2 regions of the Pantoea dispersa genome follow, and region 1 is predicted to be linked to the other one. Evidence: predicted binding sites of a transcription regulator. Region 1 holds the regulator's gene; the other holds the start of a gene.
The links. Region 1 encodes LexA, which represses DNA repair genes until DNA is damaged. Its sites were predicted from a motif close to TNCTGTATGTACATACAGNA; they were not measured.
Positions count from the first base shown of each region.

Region 2: K7H94_RS12125 (DNA translocase FtsK 4TM domain-containing protein) is a predicted target of LexA. The motif match lies at 2,436-2,455, and genes of this name have one in related genera.

Region 1 covers NZ_CP082346.1:3,606,831-3,611,043, reverse strand. Annotated here, with positions in the region: gene plsB (glycerol-3-phosphate 1-O-acyltransferase PlsB) at 1-1,171, opposite strand, end outside; gene K7H94_RS16890 (diacylglycerol kinase) at 1,297-1,665, shown strand; gene lexA (transcriptional repressor LexA) at 1,771-2,385, shown strand; gene dinF (MATE family efflux transporter DinF) at 2,514-3,839, shown strand; gene K7H94_RS16875 (CsbD family protein) at 3,999-4,211, shown strand.
Region 2 covers NZ_CP082346.1:2,598,727-2,602,939, reverse strand. Annotated here, with positions in the region: gene cydD (heme ABC transporter permease/ATP-binding protein CydD) at 1-270, opposite strand, end outside; gene trxB (thioredoxin-disulfide reductase) at 416-1,381, opposite strand; gene lrp (leucine-responsive transcriptional regulator Lrp) at 1,903-2,397, shown strand; gene K7H94_RS12125 (DNA translocase FtsK 4TM domain-containing protein) at 2,517-4,213, shown strand, end outside.

The DNA of each region.
Region 1 (4,213 bases):
GTGAGCGCCCGCCTTCAACAAAATACTCAACCGAATAGCCGCGGCTGAACAGCTCGCCCAGATACTCGCGGAACACCGTGGAGTAGAGCTTGTTGCCTTTGAAGGTACGACGAATAAAGAAGGCACCGAGGCGACGGAAAATCGGTCCGGCTGGCCAGAAGTTGAGATTGATACCGGCAGCAATGTGCGGCGGTACCAGGCCCTGATGATAGAGCACGTAGGACAGCAGCAGATAATCCATGTGGCTGCGGTGGCAGGGCACGTAAACAATTTCGTGACCATCCTGCGCCAGCTGGCGCACGCGTTCGCCGCCGTGCACGTTAATGCCCTGATAGAGCCGACTCCACAGCCAGCCCATCACACGGTCAGTCACGCGGATCGCTTCGTACGAGAAATCCGCCGCCACTTCTTCCATCATTTCGATGGCGTTCTGCTGCGCTTTTTCATGCGAAATCTTCTTGCTGCGCGCTTCGTCTTCAACCGCTTTCTCAATCGCTTTGGATTGCAGCAGCTTGTTGAACAGATCCTGGCGTGCCGGCAGACGCGGGCCGACGGCTGCCAGCCGCTGGCGGGCAAAATGAATGCGCGCGACACGTGCCAGCTTCTGCGCGATCGACTGATCGGTACCGTGTTCGGTGGCCATCTGACGCAGTGAAACCGTGGGTGAGAAGCGGACAAAGCTGTCGCGGCCGTGCCACAGGATGGCAAAGAACTTCTGTATACCGTTAAGAATACGCAGATGTGGCGTCGGTTCGCCCTGAATTTCACGGCCTGGCGCCCGGCCAAACATCACGGAAACCGGCAGCATCTGTACGTCCAGCGCCGCATTGTTGCGGTGCAGATCGAGATAGTCATGGAACAGCTTGACCGACTCCGGGTTCGCCACGAAATAGGGGAAGACGCGCGGCCCATCGTGAATAAATACGTGGCGCGGCAGCAGGGTGCCGTCAATCTCCAGCGGCGCCAGCGGATCCGGCAGATCGTGCTTCAGGCACTGTGCGCGTAGCGTGAGCAGGTCTGCCTTTGAATCATAAGGCAAAACATACATCACCGGACGGGTCGGATCGATACCGTGTTCCGAGATCGGATCGGTCGGAATGACCTTACTTTTTACCAAAATAGAGAGTGGTAAATTCAACAATTTGTAATAGAGTTTACGCCAACCTGACATAGACAACTTGAAGCCTCTTGTTAGCAAAGCGCGGCAAGCATACCAGAAAGTGCGGCGAAGATCTGTGGCTGTGCCACCTCGCGCGCCCAGACATTGACGTCAAAAACAGTTAAGGGTTCCACAACATGGCAAATAACGTCACCGGTTTCCTGAGAATCATTAAAGCCGCCGGTTATTCCTGGCAGGGGCTGCGCGCTGCCTGGCAGCATGAAGCCGCTTTTCGCCAGGAAGCGATTGCCGCATTGGTCGCGGTTGCCATTGCCTGCTGGCTGGATGTCGATGCCATTACGCGTGTGTTGCTGATTGGCTCGGTGGTGCTGGTGGTCATTGTTGAGATCCTTAATAGTGCCATCGAAGCCGTGGTGGACCGCATCGGTCAGGAGCGCCATCCGCTGGCGGGACGCGCCAAAGACATGGGCTCGGCGGCGGTACTGCTGGCTATCTTACTGGCTCTGTTTGTCTGGATCGCGCTGCTTTGGTCGCATTTGCGATAAACATTCCACATTCATCAAGCCGCTGATTTTTCCCTCTGTTTCGGTTTTCATTTCGCCAATACCTGTATATACTCACAGCGACTGTATAAACAACCAGGGGGCGGGATGAAAGCGTTAACCAGCAGGCAGCAACAGGTCTATGACCTGATTCGCGACCATATTAATCAGACCGGCATGCCGCCAACGCGTGCTGAAATTGCTTCGCAACTGGGCTTCCGCTCGCCTAACGCTGCTGAAGAGCACCTGAAAGCGCTGGCGCGTAAAGGTGTCATTGAAATCGTCTCCGGTGCATCGCGCGGTATCCGCCTGCTGATGGAAGAAGAGGCGAGTGAAGGGCTGCCACTGATCGGTCGCGTCGCCGCCGGTGAACCGCTGCTGGCGCAGGAACATATCGAAGCCCACTATCAGGTTGACGCCAACCTGTTCAAACCCTCTGCCGATTTCCTGCTGCGCGTCAGCGGTATGTCGATGAAAGATATCGGCATTATGGACGGTGATCTGCTCGCGGTGCATAAAACGCAGGAAGTGCGCAATGGCCAGGTGGTGGTTGCGCGTATCGATGATGAAGTCACGGTGAAACGCTGGAAGAAGCAGGGCGCGATTGTCCAGCTGCTGCCGGAAAACAATGATTTCCAGCCGATTGTCGTGGATACCCGTGAACAGTCGCTAACCGTGGAAGGGCTGGCCGTAGGCATCGTGCGCAACGGCGAGTGGCTCTGAAACCCGGTTGATCTCCCCCGCTGCGGCGGCGCTCGCGCGCTGTCCGCAGTCTGCTCTAATCATACTTTTGTTCCCGGCCCGTAAGGCGCTCGCTCAGGCCGACCACCGTAACCCTCGGGATGGGGCTGATGCAGCTATTTTCCTCTTCTGATAAAGCGCTGTGGCGACTGGCGTTGCCAATGATCCTCTCCAATATCACCGTGCCGCTGCTCGGCGTGGTCGATACCGCCGTGATTGGCCATCTTGATAGCCCGATCTACCTCGGCGGCGTGGCCGTAGGCACCACGGCAACCAGCTTCATCTTTATGCTGCTGCTGTTTCTGCGTATGAGCACCACCGGTTTAACCGCACAGGCGTTCGGGGCCGGCGATAAACAGGCACTGGCGCGCGCACTGATGCAGCCGCTGCTGATCGCCCTCGCCGCCGGGTTGTTGCTGGCGCTGCTGCGTTCTCCTGCCAGTAGCCTGGCGGCAACGCTGATGGGCGGCAGCGCGGAAGTCCAGCAGCAGGCGCAGATCTTCATTGAAATCCGCTGGCTTAGCGCACCGGCTACGCTGGCTAACCTGGTGATTCTCGGCTGGCTGCTGGGCGTGCAGTATGCGCGTGCGCCGATGGTGCTGCTGCTTGTCGGAAACCTGGTCAACATCCTGCTCGATCTGCTGCTGGTGCTGAAACTGCACTGGGGCGTTGCCGGTGCTGCCGCCGCCACGGCGCTGGCCGAATACGTGACGCTGGCAGTGGGATTATGGATGGTGGCGCGCGTGCTGAAACTGCGCGGTATCGATTTCAAACTGCTGAAAAACAGCTGGCGCGGTGACGCGGCACGGTTATTTCGCCTTAATCGCGACATCATGCTGCGCTCGCTCATGCTGCAGATCTGCTTCGCCTCGCTGACCCTGCTGGGTGCACGCATCGGACCGGATGTGGTCGCGGTTAATGCGGTGCTGTTGATGTTCCTGACGTTTACTGCCTATGCGCTGGACGGCTTTGCTTACGCGGTGGAAGCCTGCTCGGGTGAAGCGGTAGGGGCAAAAGATCGCAGCCAGCTGCTGCTGATCTGGCATGCCGCCTGTCGTCAGGCGGGTATCGTTGCGCTGCTGTTTGCGCTTATTTATGCGCTCAGCGGCCCGCACATTGTTGCGCTGCTTACCTCGCTGCAACCGTTGCGTGAGATGGCCGATCGCTTTCTGCTGTGGCAGGTAATTTTACCGCTGATCGGCGTCTGGTGTTATCTGCTGGACGGTATGTTCATCGGCGCGACACGCGGCCGCGAAATGCGTAACAGCATGATCATGGCAGCAGCCGGTTTCGGTATCACTTTGCTGACGCTGCCGTGGTTAGGGAATCACGGTTTATGGCTGGCGATCACGGTGTTTCTGGCGCTGCGTGGCCTGACTCTGGGGTGGATGTGGCGCCGCCACTGGCAGCGTGACAGCTGGTTCAGCCAGCCATAAGCGCAGCGCAGGCACCAGAATAATCTGTAATTCCGTGCACAATCCGAAGCGGCTACTATAATTATCTCAAACGGCGCAGATAAGTAGCGCGTTATATGGTTATTTCCGGCATTACATGAGAAATACACCATCTCACTCAGGAAGACGTGGAGGATTGTTATGAACAAAGACGAAGCGAGCGGAAACTGGAAGCAGTTTAAAGGGAAGTTTAAAGAGAAATGGGGCAAGTTGACCGACGACGATTTGACCGTGATCGAGGGGAAACGCGATCAGCTGGTGGGTAAAATCCAGGAACGTTACGGTTACGCCAAAGATGAAGCTGAACGTGAATTGAAAGACTGGGAAAGTCAAAACAAAGATTACCGCTGGTAAGT
Region 2 (4,213 bases), 1.0 Mb from region 1:
GGCCCTGAAGCCGGCCATCTCACGACCATAGTGCAGCGCGGCGCGCAGTGCGAAGCACAGCAGTAGTAACAGGAAATCACTCACCAGTTCAGCGCGGGGTTGCTGTTCCACCAGCAGTTTTTGCAGCAGGGAAGCCAGTAGCCAGGCCTGGGCGATGAGAATTAACGCCGCAGCAAAACCTGCCAGCGAAGCCAGTCGCAGGCTGTGTGCGCCATGATGACGTTGCTGGCGTAACCAGCGCAGCAGTTCGTGTTGCCGTGATTTGTTCATGCGAAGCCGTTTGATCACCGTGACGAGAGGCAAAATCCGACGCTAAATGCCGGACAGACGGGTGGCAGAACTGTAGCACGCAGGCGATAAAAAAGGCGACCAAAAGTGGCCGCCTCAGTGCAATTATGATCAGATAATTAACAACTTACTTATCGTTTTTAACCAGACCATCCAGATAACGTTCCGCATCCAGCGCGGCCATACAGCCGGTACCGGCAGAGGTAATGGCCTGACGATAGATGTGGTCCATCACGTCACCGGCAGCGAACACGCCCGGCACGCTGGTCTGCGTGGCGTTGCCCTGCAGGCCGGACTGCACTTTGATATAGCCGTTTTCCAGATCCAACTGGCCATCGAAAATCGCCGTGTTCGGACTATGACCGATGGCGACAAACAGGCCCGCCACTTCCAGCGAGACCGGGGCTTCACCTTTGGTTGACGAGAGTTTCAACCCGGTGACGCCCATCTGATCGCCTACCACCTCATCCAGCGCGCGGTCAGTGTGCAGCACGATGTTGCCGTTACGCACTTTCTCCATCAGGCGGTCAATCAGGATTTTCTCAGCGCGAAAGCTGTCACGACGGTGAATCAGGTGCACTTCGGAAGCGATGTTCGCCAGATAGAGCGCCTCTTCAACGGCCGTGTTACCGCCGCCGATAACCGCGACTTTTTGGTTGCGATAGAAGAAACCATCACAGGTGGCGCAGGCCGAAACCCCTTTGCCTTTGAATGCCTCTTCTGACGGCAGGCCAAGGTAGCGCGCTGAAGCACCGGTCGCGATGATCAGCGCATCCGCCGTGTATTCGCCGCTGTCGCCGGTCAGGCGGAACGGACGGTTCTGTAAATCAACCGTGTGAATATGGTCAAAGATGATTTCGGTGTTGAACTTCTCAGCATGCTCCTGCATGCGTTCCATCAGCGCAGGGCCGGTCAGATCGTGCGGGTCGCCCGGCCAGTTTTCGACTTCAGTCGTGGTGGTGAGCTGGCCGCCTTTTTCCAGTCCGGTAATCAAAACCGGGTTCAGGTTAGCGCGGGCGGCATAAACCGCTGCGGTGTAACCGGCAGGGCCGGAGCCCAGAATGAGCAGCTTACTGTGTTTGGCCGTACTCATGCGTTCCTCAGTGTGTGTCTGACAACATAGTTTTCGATTGTAGGGAAATTACTGTCGCAAAAAAAGGTTTCAGCAATTTTGTTAACAATCACTGCAAGCGGCGTAGACGATGAATGGCAATTCTGCACGCGCGCTGCGCCAAAAGGGGGCATTGCTCGGCAATTTGTGGTGCAGCTGTATAAAAATTCTCATTTAAAAACAGCAACCCAGTATGCTGTCTGGCATCTTGTACTGAATTTGGATGTTTTACTTTGACAATCGCCTGCGCTTTTGCGAAAACATTGTCAGAAGCAGAGAAAATTTAGCGGTTCGAAACAGAATTTCAGCTCTGTTTTGCGCAATTTCGCCAAATAAACTCAGCCTGACATTGGTAATGACGCATGATGTGGACAGACAGCATGCGTCATACGGATGGTCGCGTTACTGCACAGGCTTAAAGACTTCACTTCAGTAAGGCCCTGAACATTGAACGTTTTCAGGGTTTGGCAGGTAAAGGGAAGGAATTAAGAGAGACAATAATAATGGTAGACAACAAGAAACGCCCCGGAAAAGATCTGGATCGGATCGACAGAAATATTCTGAATGAACTGCAGAAAGACGGTCGTATTTCCAACGTTGAGCTTTCAAAACGTGTCGGCCTCTCGCCAACACCTTGTCTTGAACGCGTACGTCGCCTGGAACGTCAGGGTTTCATTCTGGGCTACACCGCGCAGCTGAACCCGCACTATCTCGATGCTTCACTGCTGGTATTCGTTGAGATTACTCTGAATCGCGGCGCACCGGATGTGTTTGAACAATTTAACGCTGCCGTACAAAAACTTGAGGAAACTCAAGAATGTCACCTCGTTTCCGGTGACTTTGACTACCTGTTGAAAACCCGCGTGCCGGATATGTCCGCCTACCGTAAACTGCTGGGTGAGACCTTGCTGCGCCTGCCGGGCGTCAACGACACCCGTACCTACGTGGTGATGGAAGAGGTCAAACAGAGCAATCGTCTGGTGATTAAGACCCGGTAACGCAGGGCAGGTGCAAAGCTTGCAGGATTTCGGTACACTCCTGTGAATTCATACAGGACCAGCGTCAGGCAAGCCTGGCGCTGTTGCCTTCTTAATTTACAGGCACCTGGAGAGTTCTCTTGAGCCAGGAATATACAGAAGATAAAGACGTTTCATTACAACCACTGAGCAGCGGACGTCGGCTGCTGGAAGCGTTGCTCATCCTGGTGGCCTTGTTTGCCATCTATCTGATGGTGTCGCTGGTTAGCTTTAATCCCTCCGATCCCAGCTGGTCACAAACCGCCTGGCACGAGCCGATCCACAATCTGGGCGGCAGCGTGGGCGCATGGCTGGCCGATACCCTGCTGTTTATTTTTGGTGTGATGGCCTACGCCATTCCGCCAGTAATTATTGGTCTGTGCTGGATCACCTTCCGTCAGCGCGATCGCCAGGATTACATCGACTATTTTGCGGTGGGCCTGCGGCTGATTGGCGTGCTGGCGCTGGTGGTGACTACCTGCGGACTGGCTGCGCTGAACGTGGACGATATCTGGTATTTTGCCTCCGGCGGCGTAATTGGCAGCCTGGTGAGCAATGCGATGGCGCCGTGGTTCAGCGGTGCCGGTGGCACGCTGACGCTGCTGTGCGTCTGGGCGGCGGGTATCACGCTTTATACCGGCTGGTCCTGGCTGGCGATTGCCGAGAAGATCGGCAGCGTGGTGATGGGCGTGCTGACCTTTGCCAGCAACCGCTCGCGCCATGATGAACCCTGGCAGGAAGAAGACGACTACGACGAGGCGCACCCCGACGACGCGGTTCCGCCACTGCGCGCTGCGCCGGCTCAGGACGACGAAGATGACGTACTGCTGGCTAAGCCCCGACAGGTAGCGGAACCTGTGGCTGAAGTCGCCAGCGACGATCCCCTGCTGGCGAAAGCCAGTGCGGCTACCGCGGCTACGCTGGCCGCCACCAGCGACGCCGCACGTCAGGTGCCGTCCGTCGCGGCACCTGAGCCCTCCGCACCGGCGGTAAACGTAGCTCCACAACCTGCGCCGTCACAGCTGGCTGCAGCTGCGCCGGCATCGGCATCCGTTGCCAGTGCGCCTGCGACGCCAGCTATTTCGCCAGCAGAGTCCGCGCCAGCGGCTCCTCCGTTATATCGCTTCGAAGTGCCTGCGTCACCGGCCGCCGACGCCTTCTCGCTCGCTGAAGAAGACGATGGCCCGCGCATGGGTAACTGGCAGAGTGCCGATCAGGCCGCCACACCGCTGAATACGGCAGCCGCTGCCGCACTCGGTTCAGCGACGGCCGCCGCTGCTGCCCGCTCTGCGGCTTACACGCCAGCCTTTGATGTGGTGCCGGAGCGCGATTACAACCCGCAGGTGAAACAGGGCATCGGCCCGGAACTGCCGCGTCCTAACAAGGTTAAGCTGCCAACCCGGCGTGAGCTGGCCTCATACGGTATCAAACTGCCATCGCAACGCATGGCAGAAGAGAAGGCACGTGAAGAGGCCGACCAGCAGCAGCCGGAAATCAGCGCCAGCTGGCAAGTGCCCCAGCCGCACGATGATGATAATGCTGCGCTGCAGGAAGCCCAGCTGCGCGCAGCGTTCCATTCGCAGCAGCAACAGCGGTACGGTGACAGCTGGCAGCAGCCGGCAGAGGAAGAAGATGAAGAGGCGCTGCAGCAGGCCCAGCTGGCGCAGCAGTTTGCTCAGCAGCAGCAACAGCGTTACAGCCAGCCTGAGCAGGAGAGCGCGCCGGTATTTAATCTGGATACCTCAGCCGCGTTTGATTTCTCTCCGATGAAAGATCTGGTTGATGACACGCCGAGCGA